2 linked regions of the Prochlorococcus marinus str. MIT 0919 genome follow. The protein of the gene in region 1 binds, or shares a complex with, the protein of each later gene. Links are inferred from orthologs where the notes say so. Each region holds a gene or a part of one and is shown on either strand. Other genes may lie near its edges.

What was found.
Region 2: the proteins of accC (region 1) and accD are in contact, whole or in part, in a solved structure (PDB 8UXZ), measured with the Escherichia coli proteins. The link is inferred for Prochlorococcus marinus str. MIT 0919 from one-to-one orthologs.

What each region holds. Positions count from the first base shown.
Region 1 is NZ_CP114779.1:1,254,727-1,263,351, forward strand. The notes cover bases 5,025-8,002. They hold accC (acetyl-CoA carboxylase biotin carboxylase subunit), read left to right. Parts: upstream 5,025-5,827; coding sequence 5,828-7,177; downstream 7,178-8,002. Other genes in these bases: O5635_RS06855 (glycosyl transferase), read right to left, coding at 5,025-5,612; O5635_RS06870 (YggT family protein), read right to left, coding at 7,205-7,525; psbX (photosystem II reaction center X protein), read left to right, coding at 7,611-7,787; O5635_RS06880 (Ycf66 family protein), read left to right, coding at 7,876-8,002. In the rest of the region: chromosome segregation protein SMC, read left to right, coding at 1-3,134; O5635_RS06850 (PRC-barrel domain-containing protein), read left to right, coding at 3,202-4,281; more of O5635_RS06855, read right to left, coding at 4,299-5,024; more of O5635_RS06880, read left to right, coding at 8,003-8,625. UniProt on the Escherichia coli protein: This protein is a component of the acetyl coenzyme A carboxylase complex; first, biotin carboxylase catalyzes the carboxylation of the carrier protein and then the transcarboxylase transfers the carboxyl group to form malonyl-CoA.
Region 2 is NZ_CP114779.1:348,144-356,631, forward strand. Bases 3,581-6,421 are described here. They hold accD (acetyl-CoA carboxylase, carboxyltransferase subunit beta), read left to right. Parts: upstream 3,581-4,489; coding sequence 4,490-5,353; downstream 5,354-6,421. Other genes in these bases: O5635_RS02105 (phosphoribulokinase), read left to right, coding at 3,581-4,390; O5635_RS02115 (hypothetical protein), read left to right, coding at 5,392-5,760; O5635_RS02120 (Gfo/Idh/MocA family protein), read left to right, coding at 5,768-6,421. Also shown: O5635_RS02085 (YqeG family HAD IIIA-type phosphatase), read left to right, coding at 1-133; proB (glutamate 5-kinase), read left to right, coding at 130-1,224; lpxD (UDP-3-O-(3-hydroxymyristoyl)glucosamine N-acyltransferase), read left to right, coding at 1,245-2,288; leuB (3-isopropylmalate dehydrogenase), read left to right, coding at 2,319-3,404; more of O5635_RS02105, read left to right, coding at 3,485-3,580; more of O5635_RS02120, read left to right, coding at 6,422-6,868; O5635_RS02125 (class I fructose-bisphosphate aldolase), read left to right, coding at 7,032-8,099; fba (class II fructose-bisphosphate aldolase), read left to right, coding at 8,250-8,488.

The sequences.
Region 1 (8,625 bases):
CTGAAGGAAGCAACGTAGTGATGCAGGGTGATGTAACTCGAATTGTTTCTATGAGCAATAAAGATCGCCGGGGACTGATTGATGAATTGGCAGGTGTTGCACTTTTTGATCATCGCATTGAGCAAGCTCGTACAAAGCTTGACAATGTTTTTGAACGTCAAGAACGTTGTCGAATTGTTGAGCAAGAGTTACTTGCCTCTAAGCAGCGCTTAGAGAAAGATTGTGAAAAAGCTAGGCTATACAAACAGCTTAAAGATGAATATCAGCTTGTTAGGCAGCAAGAATCTGTCTTAGCTTTTAAGGCCGCCAAAGAAGCTTTTGAGGAGCTTAAAATCCGTAGAAGGAAGTTATTAGAAAAAGAAACACTTGATAGAAACTCTCTTCTTGAAGTAGAAAAAAAACTTGCAGACTCCTCCAATAAATTGCAAATACTGCAAAAAGAAGTTAAAGCTTTAGGAGAAGATAAATTAATCGCTGTTCAAGCAGAAATAGCAGGCTTAGAAACTCAATCACGTGAGCTAGATAGGCAAGCTATTCACAACAAAGAAGAAGGTCAAAAATTGCAGGAAACAAGAAAAGATTTAATTGCCCGACAACATTCAATACAAGAAGAAACTCCTTCAAGAATAGATTCTGACTTACCTTTCAAACTTCAAACTGCAGAGGCTAAATATAAAGATGCTCAAGCAGCTTTAGAAGTTTCAAAAAGAAGACTTGCTGATATAGCAGGCCATTCAGGGGATTTGATTGATCAGCAAAGGGATTTAACAGCAACTCGTCAAACATTGCATCTAGAGCTTAGGCCTCTTCAGGAAGAGCAACAAAAATTGGAAGAGGGACTTTTACAGATTGGAGAAAGAGTAAAAGAGCTTACAGCTGATCAGGATCGAGACACTGTGGAGGATCAAAAAATACAAAACGAGTTGGAAGGCCTTAATAGAGAATGGGAGCAACTCCTAAATGAGATTGAGACTACAAAGCAAGAGATTAAAGTGAAAAATGACCAGTTACTTTTACAGGAAAGAACTCGATTACGTCTTTCTAAAGATCAAACAAGAATTGAGAAAGAAATAGCTCGTTTAGAAAGTAGGAGAGAAACTTTACAGGAAAGCAGAGGTACTGGGGCTCTAAGGCTTTTACTCCAATCTGGGTTGGAGGGTATTCATGGACCTGTAGCAAAGTTAGCTGAAGTAGATAATCATCATCGCCTTGCTTTAGAAGTTGCTGCAGGAGCGAGAATTGGACAGATAGTGGTTGATGATGATCATATTGCTGCGAAGGCAATTGATTTGTTAAAAAAGAAAAAAGCAGGAAGATTAACTTTTTTACCTCTTAACAAAATCCGTAAGTTAGGAGTTTCAAGAAATCAAGATCATTTATTAAGGGGTACAAATACAAACATTAATGGCCTCCTTGGTAAAGCAGTTGACCTTATTGCATTTGATCCAATTTATAAATGCATTTTTGCTTATGTCTTAGGAGAAACTCTTGTTTTTAATGATATTAATTCTGCTCGAGATCATTTAGGCAAATATCGTTCTGTAACTCTTGCTGGAGAACTATTAGAAAAAACTGGTGCAATGACAGGTGGTAGTTTGATAGGTAGAAGTAGTTATTTAAGCTTTGGCAATAGTTCTGAAACAGATGAAATAGAGCCTTTACGAAACAGATTGCTTGACTTAGGAGAAACTCTTTTAAAGTCTGCTCAAGAAGAAAATGATTTAATTAACTTTTTAGAAAACCATCGCTCTTTGTTAAGGAACTTAGAGCAGAAACAGGCTTCCTTAGATGCTCAAAGGTCAGCATTTAAGCGTTCTAATGGCCCTTTATTTGAACGAACCAAAGAAAGAAATGATAGATTAAACTCTTTAGATAATACTAAAAATGATTATACGAAACGATTAAACTTGCTTGCCAAGAAAATTAAACCCTTAATTGCTCGGCTGGAAGATATAGATAAGAATTACAAGTTATTTGATGCTGGTGAGCATTCTGATAATTGGCGTCAAATGCAGGAGGGATTTAAAATTGCAGATTTAAATTTTGAAGAAGCTCGTGCAGACAGAGATCAAATTTTAAATGAAAAAAGGAAGGGTGAATTAGTTTTAGAACGGATGGAAGACAAAAAGAATTCACTTTTTATTGAGCAAAACCGTTTACAGGATGCAATAGATTTATTAGCTAAACAACATAAGCAATGGAAAGAACAAAGTATAATTTTAGTAGAGAAAAAAAATAAACTTGAACTAGAGAAAAAAAATCTTGAAACAAGTTTTGGTGAAAAGCGTAAAGAAAGGGATAAGGCAGAGGCTGAACTTTCAAATGCTCGTCAATTATTTCAGGATATGCAATGGAAATTAGAAAGATTAGTAGAAGATATTAAAAGCCTTGATGAGGAATTAAGGTCAAGTGAGGTTAGAATTTGTGAATTAGAAAAAAATCTTCCCGATCCATTACCTGAGATTTCAGAAGAAGTTATTTCACAAGGATTAGAGGCCCTGCAGAATCAATTAAAAGACATTGAAAAACGTATTGAAGCGTTAGAACCAGTCAATATGCTTGCTTTGGAAGAATTAGAAAAACTAGAATTGAGACTCACGGATCTTGCTGAAAAGCTAGAAGTTTTAACCGAAGAACGCTCTGAATTACTTTTGCGTGTTGAAACTGTTGCGACTTTGAGGCAAGAGGCTTTTATGGAAGCTTTTCAAGCGGTAGATGGTTATTTTCGTCAAATTTTTGCGAGTTTGTCTGAAGGCGATGGGCATCTTCAGCTTGATAATTCTGACGATCCTCTTGAAGGAGGACTTACTTTAGTTGCTCATCCAAAAGGTAAAGCTGTGAGAAGACTGGCTGCGATGTCTGGAGGGGAAAAGTCATTAACTGCTTTAAGTTTCTTATTTGCATTACAACGTTTTCGCCCTTCACCATTTTATGCATTAGATGAAGTTGATAGTTTTCTCGATGGCGTCAATGTTGAACGTTTATCAGCTTTAATTGCTAGTCAGGCAGAGGATGCACAGTTTATGGTTGTTAGTCATCGTAGGCCAATGATTGCCGCTGCAACAAGAACTATTGGTGTCACTCAAGCACGCGGATCTCATACACAGGTTGTTGGTTTGCCTACTGCTGCCTGAAAAAAATGCCAATATTCTTACTTTTGAGTCAAAATGATTTGAACACTTCAGAAAATAAGGACATAGTTTGACCAATACGCAATTCCCCAGCGACTCATCTGAAGCGATACCAACTGACAGGCTTTGGTTGCGTGCAGAATTGATGGGAACGCAGGTCATTACTACTGATACAGGGCGCCGTTTAGGAGTTGTTGGAGAGGTTGTTGTTGATATAGACAGACGTGAAGTGATAGCGCTTGGATTGAGAGATAACCCATTGACTCGTTTTTTACCTGGGCTTCCAAAATGGATGCTTCTTGATCGAATTCGACAAGTAGGGGATGTAATTTTAGTTGACTCAATTGACTCTTTAAGTGAAAACTTTGAATCTGATAGGTATAGCAAGGTAATCAATTGTCAAGTGATTACTGAATCAGGTGAGCAATTAGGAAGAGTCCTTGGCTTTTCTTTTGATATTGAGACTGGAGAGTTGATTAGTTTAGTTATGGGTGCGTTGGGTGTGCCGCTTTTAGGGGAGGGTGTTTTAAGTACTTGGGAAATCCCTGTAGATGAAATCGTTAGTAGTGGTGCTGACAGAATTATTGTTTATGAGGGAGCAGAAGAGAAATTGAAACAATTAAGTAGCGGTTTGCTAGAAAAATTAGGAGTAGGAGGTACTAGTTGGGAAGAAAGAGAAAGAGAAAGATATCGAGTCAATCTTGTGCCAGTAGAGAATCAATTGTCTTCTGGGGAAGATTTGGTACAGGAGCAAAAGGTTTTACAAGCTTCATCTCAAGAAGTGTTTCAAGAAGAAGAACAAGAATTAGAATATGTTGAGTTAGAAGATAGTAATAAATTCAGAGAATTAAAATCTAGATACTTAGAAGATCCGATTCCTACAAGTACGGATCAATATAACGAATACTATGAAGATGATATTCAATTAGGTCAATACAATGAAGAATATCGCTCAGCTTCAAAAAAACGGAATATAAATGACCAGCCTATTAATGAAGTCCAGATGCAGAGTCGTCGAGCAATACAAAATAACGATGAATTATTAGATGTTGAACCGATGGAAGAAAATAGTTTAGAGAATACAGAAATTCCAATTACAAAAGATCAATCGATCTTAGATAATCATGATTCAATCGAGGATCCTTGGTAATACTTTTCTAATTTATTTTAAACATTTTTATCATTAACAAATGATTTAGGTATTAAGTTAATTATTTCAACTGCCATTCTTTCTGCTGCACCAGGTTGACCTCTTAAACTTCTTAAATCTTCTTTTTGACCTTTAAGTCTTTCAGGGGAAGATATCCATTCAAATGCTTCCTTTGCTATGTCTTTAGGGTAAATATCACCAATTCTTTCAGGCACAATCATTTTATTTGCAGTTATATTTGGCCATGCCATATAGCGATTTTTTCTCATCCGCCATAGTGAGATTAAAATACCAATAAAATATTTTAATATTGGTAGTCTAGAAATTATTCCCATTAATCCATCCCATGCTTCCATAACGTGAATATGTTGTGTGGGAACAATCACAATCATTGGTATACCTAAAGCTCCTAATTCAGCAGTATTTGCACCTACTGTTGTTAAGGCTAATTGGCATTGAATAAGAGCCTTGTGGGCTGGATGATCTTCGATTAGCTCTATCTCAGTCCCGTTCAATGTGATCAATTTTTTACACTCTTTATTTTCGAAAGACGAACTAATTTGCTTAATACCGGATTTATATTTACTAGCAATGGAGTTGTGTTGCGCATTACTAAAGTATTCTAATTCTTGTATACATGTAGTAGGTGCAACGGGTAGTAAGAAGTGACATTCCGGCATCAATTTTGATAATTGATCTGCTAACTCTAGAAAAAAAGGAATACCTACGGAAAGTTTGGCTTTTTTAGAGCCTGGTAACAAAGCGATCCATTTATCTTTAGTTAAAGAGTACTCGTTGCTGCCCTGAATATTTAAATCAGCCATTAAATCACCCACAACTGTACAACGATTCCTAATGGATTTAGGGATAGATTTTTTTACTTTATTTGACATCGCTGCAATACGATTATTCCAATGTGGCCACCTTGCAACCCATTCAGCATAAGTTATATGCTGAAAGCCTAATCTTAAAGATAATAAAACAGTCCAGAATTGATCTCCGCCCAGAAAAATTACGATCCCTTCATTTGAGAATGAATGATATTTATGAGGCTTAATTAATAAATGCCAGAATGATTTCGGACGAGATATTGTTTCAAAATAATTCCATTTTTTAGCAACTTCATGCTCACTCCCTGTTGCATTTGGGCATGGGACTAAAACCAAATGCTTTTTGATTAGAACAGATTTAGTTTTATGAATGGCTTCTATTTTTGAATTTAGTTTTTCTACAACAGGTTTAACCCAAGTAGATATTTCCCCTGGACCATTAGAAACAATTACCAATGAAAAAGTTTTTGATTTATTTTTTGTGGTGGTTATTGAATGCAATTTCTAGTTAAATCATGCGGATGGCGAGACTTGAACTCGCAAGGCCAAAGCCACACGCTCCTTAGACGTGCGTGTCTACCAATTCCACCACATCCGCTTGAGAATCTAAGTCAAAAGACTAGGTTCAATCAGATCATAACGGCAACCATTATTCAAGATCTTTCGAATAAAGGGGTCGAGCACTGATACGATCCGCTAAATATTAGAGATTGTGCATGCCTATCGGCAAGGTTCTAATTGCTAACCGCGGCGAGATTGCGTTACGCATTCTCCGCAGTTGCAGGGAGTTAGGCATTTCTACTGTGGCTGTATATAGCACCATTGATAGAAATGCATTGCATGTGCAACTTGCTGATGAGGCAGTTTGTGTGGGCGATTCCCCCAGCAATAAAAGTTACTTAAATGTTCCAAATATTTTGGCTGCAGCAACATCTAGAGGCGTGGATGCCATTCATCCAGGTTATGGATTTTTAGCTGAAAATGATCGATTTGCAGAAATGTGCTCTGATCATGGAATTGTTTTTGTAGGCCCTGCCGCAAATGCAATTCGTTCAATGGGCGATAAAGCAACAGCTAAGTCAACAATGATTAATGTCGGAGTTCCAACTGTTCCAGGGACAGATGGCTTGCTGGGTAGCCCTGAGGAGGCCGCAACATTCGCTAAGCAAATAGGTTATCCAGTTATGATTAAAGCCACTGCAGGAGGCGGTGGACGCGGTATGCGCTTGGTTCCCGGTCCAGATAGCCTTGAAGATTTGTTTAAAGCTGCTCAGGGTGAGGCAGAGGCTGCATTTGGCAACCCTGGCTTATATATGGAAAAATTTATTGACCGACCTCGCCATGTAGAGGTGCAGATTTTGGCAGATAGCCATGGCAATGTTGTACATCTGGGAGAAAGGGATTGCTCTATTCAAAGACGTCATCAGAAATTATTAGAAGAATCACCTAGTCCAGCATTAGATTCTAATTTAAGACTTCGGATGGGAGAAGCTGCTGTTTCAGCTGCGAAAAGTATCAAATATGAAGGAGCAGGTACGGTTGAATTTTTGCTTGACCGTCAAGGTAATTTTTATTTCATGGAAATGAATACACGCATCCAAGTAGAGCATCCAGTAACAGAAATGGTTACTGGTATTGATTTAATTGCAGAACAACTTCGTATTGCCGGAGGGGAAGCAATTTCATTTACTCAGGATGATGTGCAACTTCGTGGACATGCTATTGAATGCAGGATTAATGCTGAAGATTCGTCTCATAATTTCCGTCCTTCTCCTGGCAAAATCACTGGTTGGCTTCCTCCTGGAGGTCCTGGTGTAAGAGTCGATAGTCATGTATATACAGGTTATGAGATACCCCCTTTTTATGATTCTTTAATAGGGAAGTTAATTGTTTGGGATCATGATCGTCAGTCAGCGCTTAAAAGAATGAGGCGAGCACTTAATGAATGTGCAGTTACTGGCATTCCAACTACTATTGACTTTCATTTGCAATTACTTGATCGACAAGACTTTTTAAATGGAGATGTTCATACGAAATACGTTGAGCAAGAAATGCTCAATAATTAATTAGTGATGAAAAACTAAAGATGCTCCTTATTGGAAAGAATGGCTATTGAAAATTATCTGAGAAATGATTCCTTGCTGACCAACTAATAACTCTCGTATGAGGCTTATTATTCCAAACCAAATAACTGGAGTGATATCCACTCCTCCAATTGGAGGAATAAGCCGTCTTGTATTTTTTAAGAAAGGTTCAGTTGGAAAGACAAATAAAATCCAGATCTTCCCTTTGAAATTTTCCTGGGAATACCATGTCATGACAATCCTCATAAGGAATGCGAGAGAGAATGCTGCCAAAAATATGCTCAATGAGAAAGCTAGAATTGGAAGTCCTTGAATCAAGATTGGCGTCACAAAGCTCTAAGGATATGTACATCTATCGTATAAACATGCGATTAATCCGTAAGATTGTCTAGCTTTTGGGTTTGAAACAGCTGTAATGGCTTTTCCTGTGTTAAATCTCTTCCTAGATGTTGCCATTTCCAGTCAGGCAGCGACTAACTCTGCCATCGGAATGATTGGCAGCTTTTTAGCAGCAGCAGCATTAATTGTTGTTCCTGCAGCGTCGTTTTTGATTTGGGTTTCTCAGAAAGATGCTTTAGAAAGAAGGGGGTAAGCCCTAGGCAATTCTTGCTTCTTTCTTAGACTGCTGTTACGAGGTTCTTTTTTGACCTCGTAACAGGTCGTTTTTGGGGGCTTAACTTTTGGTCAATGCCAGTCTTAATTGGGCCAGCATTGTAGGTATTGTCTTGGCCGTATCCGGTGCGGGTCTCTATTTCTTGCGATCCTTCAAGCCAGCTTTGGCTAGGGATTACGATGTTTTTTTTGCGGCTATAGGTTTGTTATGTGGCGGGATTTTATTTTTTCAGGGTTGGCGCCTAGACCCGATTCTTCAATTTGGACAATTTCTACTTGCTGGAACAACAGTTTTCTTTGCTTATGAAAGTGTTCGCCTAAGAGGAGTTGCCACTGATCAGGCTAGGAGGTCATCTTATTTTGATGATGATTTTGATTCTCCTGTTCCTCCTAAAAGGAGTTATAGGTCTTCAGATGAAGACGATTTTGATCAATTCGAAGAACCTCAGTCAATTAGAAGGAGATTTTCTGGTTCTGATAGAGATGATTATGGACAATCAGACGAAGATTTCTATAGACCAAAAAGAACTCCCCGTCCTGCTATTCCTGAACAAGCAGCTAGTAGGAGAAGTCGCGTCCAAAGTGATTCTTTAAATCAGGACCCTGAGCAATCTAGAAGAATGGCAAGATTTCGAAATTCTTCGGATCAATTGGATAAAAGATCTAGTTTTGGTGATCGAAGAAGTTTTAGGCAAGATCAGAGGAGAGGTAGTAGGCCAGTAGCTACTAGAGACCCTTCAGTAAATAGAAGATCTAGAGATCTAGATGATGGCAAACGGAATAATGCTCAAAATGACCAAAGCCCTTCTTCTAGAAGA
Region 2 (8,488 bases), 910 kb from region 1 along the record:
GGGTGGTAATAGATTAGGAATATATACAATTTTAGTAAAGCCAATAGGAAAAAATGGATTTATAGATAAAGAAAGTAATCTCCAAAATGTTGAAATTATTCTGTCTAAGATTATATCTAGATTGCTTCCATGACTAATTGGGTTATAAAAGTTGGTACTAGTCTATTAAGGGGAAATAGTAATTACTCTACCAAGCAAGTTATAGAACAGTATTGTCTGTCATTATCAAATGCTATTAAAAGTGGAGATAAAATTGTAATAGTTTCCAGTGGAGCTGTAGGCCTAGGATGTAATAGACTTGAGCTTAAATCAAGGCCAAGAGATCTAGCCTCTTTGCAAGCAGCAGCTTCTATTGGACAAGTTCAATTAATGTCCTTATACGAAGAATTAATGAGCTCTTATGGATTCAAGGTAGCTCAAATACTTCTATCACGATCAGATTTCGAGTCACGAGAGACTTACCGCAATGCCTCCTTAACATTGCAAAGATTATTAGATTGGAATGTTTTGCCTATAGTTAATGAAAATGACGCAGTATCTAACGACGAATTGCGTTATGGAGATAACGATACCTTGTCAGCTCTTGTAGCAACATCAATAAAAGCTGACGAATTGGTACTTTTAACTGATATAGATAGACTTTATTCGCAAGATCCTAAGTCTTCAGTTACTGCACAGCCAATAACTGACATACATAATCCAAAAGAGTTATTAGATTTAGAGTCTTCATCTACTATTAGCTCCGACTGGGGTACAGGTGGAATTAAAACAAAGCTTATTGCAGCTCGTATTGCAACAGAAAGCGGAATAAGAGTTCAATTGGCAGATGGTAGAGATCCTGAAATGCTTTCTAAAATTCTTAAAGGAAATCGTGGTGGAACAGTATTTCATCCCAACCCAAAACCAATAGGGAATAAAAAAAGCTGGCTTGCACATGCATTGCATCCGGTAGGAATATTATCTTTAGATAAAGGAGCTTGTTATGCTATCCAGAATAAAGGAGCCTCTCTTCTTCTTGTTGGCGTGAATAATGTAATCGGTAATTTTTCTGCAAATCAAGCAGTCAAGTTGACAGACCAGGAAGGAGTAGAACTTGGAAGAGGTATTAGTTCAATGAGTAGTGACGCGATTAATAATTCAATAAATAAACAAAATAATTCTGAAAAGTCACCTATTGTAATTCATAGAGATGTACTGGTTTTATTAAGTGAACTTATTAACTAACAATCAGTAATTAACTTATCATGCTATTTAGTAAATTACTAAAGAAACTTCGTCAGGGAGATTCAAATATTTTGGACCAAAATATTTGTAACGATCCTGATATTTTAAAAGCCTCATCATTAGATAAAGGTCAAGTTGGTGAAATAAGCTTTCTAGAAGAAAATAGCTATTTATTGAAAAGTATATTTTCAACCAATATTTCAGCAATACTTATACCTAACCAAACTAAAATTAAAGACCTAGCAAATGAAAAAGGAATCGCCTGGGCATCGTGTTTAGATCCAAAATTAGCCTTTGCTGAGGTTTTAGACGAACTAAACCCAAGAATGGTTGCAAGGCCTGGTATTCACGAAACAGCAGTAATAGGGTCAAATGTAGATATTTCAAAAGAAGCAAGTATAGGTGCAAATGTTTTTATAGGTGATAACTGTAAAATCGGTGAAGGAAGTTTAATTCATCCAGGGGTAGTTATATATAACAATGTGATAGTGGGTTCCAATTCGGAACTTCATGCAAACTGCGTCTTACATCCAAAAACTATTGTTGGGAACAATTGTCTCATTCACTCTAATGCAGTTATAGGCTCTGAAGGTTTTGGTTTTATTCCTACAAAAAATGGGTGGAGGAAAATGCCTCAAACAGGAAATGTAATTCTAGAAGATTTTGTTGAGATAGGAACCTGTTCAACAATAGATAGGCCCTCTGTTGGTGAAACAAGAATAGGCAAAGGCACTAAGTTAGATAATCTTGTTCAAATAGGACATGGTGTTGCTGTTGGAAAGAATTGTGCAATGGCATCACAAGTGGGAGTAGCAGGTGGAGCAAAAATTGGAGATGGGGTCATACTTGCTGGGCAAGTAGGTGTAGGTAATAGAGTAAGAATTGGTGATGGAGTAATTGCAAGTTCTAAATGTGGTGTACATGCAGACATTGAACCTGGCCAAGTAATTAGCGGATTCCCAGCAATGCCGAACAAATTATGGCTTAGGTGTTCAGCAAGTTTTAAAAAATTACCCGACATTGCCAAGTCCATTAGAAATGCAAAGGATCCCAAAAGTCATTAACCTTTTTCCCATAAAATTTCAACCAGCAAAATGAGAACACACAAAATCGTCTTGCTTCCGGGTGATGGAATCGGTCCTGAAATAACAGAGGCAACAACACCTATTCTTGAATTCGTAAGTGCAAAATATGATTTCAATATTGAATTCAAAACTAAGCTAATTGGGGGTTCAGCTATTGAGGCCTTTGACAACCCCCTGCCAGACGAAACACTTCAAGCATGTAAATCAAGTGATGCTGTCCTTCTTGCCGCAATAGGTAATCCGAAGTTTGACGAGCTACCAAGAGAATCTCGACCAGAGAGTGGTCTGCTTAAACTTAGATCAGGATTGAATTTATTTGCAAATATAAGGCCCGTAAAGATATTTCCATCACTTATTAGTGCAAGTACATTGAAACCAGAGATTGTAGAAAAGGTAGACCTGATAGTGGTTAGGGAATTAACAGGTGGAATTTATTTTGGCAAACCAAAAGGACGCATCAGTTCTGAGGAAGGGGAAAGAGCATTTAATACTATGAGTTATTCATCTGTTGAAATTGATCGAATAGCTAAGATTGCATTTGAATTAGCAAAAGATAGAAAAGGTAAAGTCTGTTCAATTGACAAAGCAAATGTTCTTGATGTAAGCCAATTATGGAGAGATAGAGTAAACGAAATTCAACTAGCTTTTAGAGGCATAGAATTAACACATCAATATGTTGATAACGCTGCAATGCAACTGGTAAGGAAACCAGATCAATTTGATGTAATTCTCACAGGAAATTTATTTGGTGACATTATTAGCGATGAAGCGGCAATGATAACTGGTTCTATCGGAATGTTGCCTTCTGCTTCATTATCTTCAGATGGACCAGGAATGTTCGAGCCTGTACATGGATCAGCCCCAGATATAGCAAACAAAAATCTTGCTAATCCAATAGCTATGATTCTTTCTGCTTCAATGATGTTAAGGATAGCTTTGAAGGAATTTAAAGCAGCTCAAGATATAGAAGATGCAATTGACAATGTATTGGCACAGGGATATAGAACGAAAGATTTAGCTTCAGACAACTCAAATCCATTGGGATGCAAAGAAATGGGGAAGAAAATTCTTGAAAATCTCAGTTTGATTAAATAACAAGATCCAAAAGTGTCTGTCAAAAATAATCACATGGTCATATGACCTGCGAAAATCTTTAAGTAATCTTTTAGTTCTAGATGTCGAAGCTTCATCCGGTAGTAGCTGTAACTGGTTCTTCAGGAGCTGGAACAAGCACAGTAAAGAGAGCTTTTGAGCATATTTTTGCTCGGGAAGAAATAATTCCAGCAGTAGTTGAAGGAGATAGTTATCACAGATTCGAAAGGGCACCTATGAAGCAAGCGATGTCTGATGCTCTTGCAAAAGGAGAAAACTTTTCTCACTTCGGACCTGAAGCAAATTTATTCGACAAATTAGAAGAATTGTTCAAAGAATATGGACAAACAGGAGGTGGTCAAAAGCGTTATTACCTCCACAGTCAAGAAGAAGCAGAAGAACATAATAGTCGTTTAGGTACAAACCTAAGTCCTGGGCAATTCACTCCTTGGGAAGATATTCCTAAAGGTACTGATGTTCTTTTTTATGAAGGTCTTCATGGCGGTGTCTCTGGAGAAGGGTATGACGTCGCATCCCTTGCTGATCTCCTCGTTGGCGTTGTACCAATAACAAATCTTGAATGGATTCAAAAAATACATAGAGATAATGCTGAGAGAGGGTATTCGGCAGAAACAATTGTTGAAACAATCCTTAGAAGGATGCCTGACTATATCAATCATATTTGCCCACAATTCAGCAAAACAGACATTAACTTTCAACGAGTACCTACAATTGATACATCAAACCCATTTATTTGCAGAAATATTCCTACTCCAGATGAAAGCTTCGTAATAATTCATTTTAGGAAAGGAGCAAGAGAAAAGTGGGGAATAGACTTTCAATATTTACTTGGTATGATTAATGATTCTTTCATGTCAAGTCCAACTAGTATCGTTGTTAATGGTGGGAAAATGGGATTCGCAATGGAACTAATTTTGACACCTATAATCCACAAAATGATTGAAGAAAAAGGTAAATTGAATAGATAAATGCGTGTAATTTTGTGTTCAATGTAATTATCATCAAGTAATCAAAATCGCTATAAGATAGGATAGTAATGCTAAACAATTAGAAGAAACATTTTTCCTGTGTCTTTATTTGATTGGTTTGCAGCAAGAAGAAAAGATCAGTTTGTTGGCAAAGTCACCCAAGAGACTGATGAAGGTGATGGTCTATGGGGCAAATGCCCGGAATGCAGCCAAGTGGTTTATAGAAAAGACCTACTTGAAAATGCCAACGTATGCAGCAACTGTGGTCACCACAACAGGATAAATAGTGATGAGAGGATAGATTTAATTGCCGATAAAGATAGTTTTATTACACTCGACAGAAATTTAACTCCTACAGATCCTCTTGGATTTAAAGATCGCAGAGCATACGCAGATCGTCTAAGAGAAAGTCAAGCAAATACTGGAATGAAAGATGGAGTGATAACTGGGTTATGCAAGGTTGAAGGAATAGCACTTGCACTAGCAGTTATGGATTTTAGATTTATGGGCGGATCAATGGGGTCAGTAGTCGGAGAAAAAATAACTCGCCTTATAGAAAAATCAACAGATAAAAAGCTACCTCTTCTTATTGTTTGTGCTTCAGGAGGAGCCAGGATGCAAGAAGGCATGCTTAGCCTTATGCAAATGGCAAAAATTTCAGGAGCGCTTGAAAGACATCGAGAGGCAAGCCTCTTGTATATGCCTTTGCTCACTCATCCAACAACAGGTGGGGTAACGGCTAGCTTCGCTATGCTTGGAGACTTAATACTTGCCGAACCAAAAGCGCTGATAGGTTTTGCAGGAAGAAGGGTTATAGAACAAACACTACGGGAAAAACTGCCCGACAATTTTCAAACTGCTGAATATTTGTTAGAACATGGTTTCGTAGATAAAATAATACCCCGAACAAAACTTAAAAAGACTCTGAGTAAGATTCTAAAATTACATGGTTGTACTATTTAACAAAATCCACATTTAGTACATTTAAACATCTAGTTATTATGATCAATCACATTGTTTTAATGGTCCTAGTATTGGTCTTATTTTTTCCCTTAAATGAAGTCTATGGAACACCTATCAAGTGGACAGAAGTAGCTAATAATTACAATGGAAAGCAATATTGGGATATCAGAAGTCTTGAAATATTAGATGAAAGTGAAATCATAATTGTTAGTAAATTTGTTCCTGTTAATCAAAGTTATACTGAAGAAATAATTTATAGAATGGATATAGATTGTAACGGGAAGCGATATCGAGATATAGAGGTTAATGGAATAACAAGTGAAAATAATAGTAAATGGTCATTACCAGATGGGGATATATTAATCAAGCGCGTAATTGATGATTCTTGCAAAAAAGCATTTACCTAGTTTAATCATGGATTCTGCTAAGAAAATACCTGTTGCCATAGCAGGAATGGGATTTGGGCAAAAAGTACATTTAAAAGCCTTATTGGACAGCAATGAAATGGAACCAGTTGCCATCTGGCACCCTAATAAACATAAGTTCAAAGAATGGGGCGAAAAGCATGAAATAAAATTCTACGACAATTGGGATTCAATATTAAAGGATCAAAATATTGAAGGAATAATAATAGCAACACCACCAGAACCAAGATTCCTGCTAGCAAAGGAAGCGCTTAGTTATGGAAAACATTTACTACTTGAAAAGCCAGTTGCCTTGAGATCAGCTCAAATTATAGAGTTGCAGAAAATAGCTCTTAAAAAACAACTTTCAGTAGCTGTTGATTTTGAATATAGAGTAGTGCCTCATTTTCTACATGCTAAGAAAATATTAGATAGTGGCGCAATTGGCAATCCCTGGTTAATAAAGTTAGAATGGATAATGAGTAGCAGGGCGGACTATAGTAGGCCTTGGAATTGGTATTCTGATTCGGATAAAGGTGGAGGCGTAATAGGAGCTCTTGGAACACATGCAATTGACATATTACATTGGCTAATAGGCCCAACTAAAAATGTTTCAGCACTGAATTCCACCTCAATCACTAATAGAAAGTCCTTATCTAATGGAATTTTAAAAAACGTAACTAGTGAAGATATTTGCTTGTCGTATGTAGAACTTGAAAATATGTACTCGACTGAACTCATACCATGTCAAATAAGTCTTTCGTCAACATCATTAAATGGAAGAGGGTTCTGGTTAGAAGTATATGGAAGTGATGGTAATTTAGTTTTAGGAAGCAATAATCAAAAAGATTATGTTCATGGCTTTGGTCTATGGGTAGGAGATCGTGAGAAGCAAGCGCAATCTATTAATCCAGACAAAGAATATTTATTTAATAAAACTTGGGAAGATGGAAGAGTAGCCCCTGTAAAAAGGATACATAGTCTCTGGGCAGAAAGTATAAGAACCAAAAAACCGATAATACCAGGACTTCAAGAGGGTTTAGAAAGCCAAAAAGTTTGTGAAAAAATGAAAGAGTCCAACCTTTCAGGTCTTAAATTATCTGTAAAGTAACAACAGGGGAACTTTATGTAGAAAAGAAATAATTAGAAACTATTAAATTAACATGTGCAAATATGCCTCTATAAAATGTAGTTTTTTATACATTAGAAATGTTATTTAGTTCATTACTGAAGAGGCTAAGCATGAAATGATCTACAAGAATAATTTGAGCCCAATGACATTAAGTTATTACAAAGACGAATTAAAGCAAACAGCACTTTTGCTATCTAAAACTGGGAAAGGAATCTTAGCAGTAGATGAATCTACTAAAACTATTGGGAAGAGACTCTCTTCAATAAATGTTGAAAATACAGAGGAAAATAGAAAAGCATATAGAGGCATGCTTTTTACTACTGAAGGATTAGGTGAATATATAAGTGGAGCGATTCTGTTTGAAGAAACTCTTTATCAGAATCACCTTGATGGTGATTCAATGGTCAAAAAGCTTGAAAAGCTAGGAATAATTCCAGGAATTAAAGTAGATAAAGGACTACGACCTCTCTCTGGAGCCAATGATGTTGAAACTTTCTGTTCAGGACTAGACGGTTTAGTGGAAAGAGCATCAGATTATTATTCTCAAGGTGCTCGCTTTGCTAAATGGAGAGCTGTCCTTCAAATTACTGATGATGGATGCCCATCAAATCTTTCAATAAAAGAAAATGCATGGGGTCTTGCAAGATACGCTAGATCAGTTCAAGAATCTGGGCTAGTTCCAATAATTGAGCCTGAGATTCTTATGGATGGCTCTCATCAAATAGATAAAACAGCAGAAATACAAGAGGAAGTAATAAAGGAGGTTTATATGGCATGTCAGATGAACAATGTCTTCCTAGAAGGAACTCTTTTAAAACCTTCGATGACAGTTCAAGGCGCGGAATGTACTGACAAGGCAAATCCAGAAAAAATAGCAGAATTTACAATTCGGACAATGGAACGATCTGTCCCAGCGAGTGTGCCTGGAATTGTCTTCCTATCTGGTGGTTTAAGCGAGGAAGCAGCATCCATATATTTGAATTTAATGAACAAAGTTAAGAGAAAAGCCAAATGGAATATCGGTTTTTCTTACGGAAGGGCATTACAACATTCCTGCTTAAAGGAATGGAAAGGCACTGACGTTAAAAATGGACAGAAAGCGTTAAAGGCACGAGCTAGAGCAAATTCAGAGGCATCAAAAGGCTGTTATAGTGCAGGGTCTCAGCCATCGTCAGATGAAGCTCTTTTTGTAGCTGGCTATAAATATTGAATTGGCAAATACAAAGAAATATATAACTTTTACTCAAAAGAGATATTTTTATCTCATGAGTACGTGACATTTCATACCTTTATCTTCTAAAGTCCTGGTCCGTTTGACCTGGACTACTTAAGGGCTGGGTCTACCTGACTACTAAAACAAATGGCTCTTGTCCCACTAAGACTCCTTCTTGACCATGCTGCTGAGAACGGCTATGGAATACCTGCTTTCAATGTCAATAACCTTGAGCAGGTACAAGCAATAATGGAAGCTGCTTCAGAAACCGACAGCCCTGTAATACTTCAAGCATCTCGAGGAGCAAGAAGCTATGCAGGTGAGATATTTCTTCGCCACTTAATCATTGCGGCTACAGAAACATATCCAAATATCCCTGTTGTTAT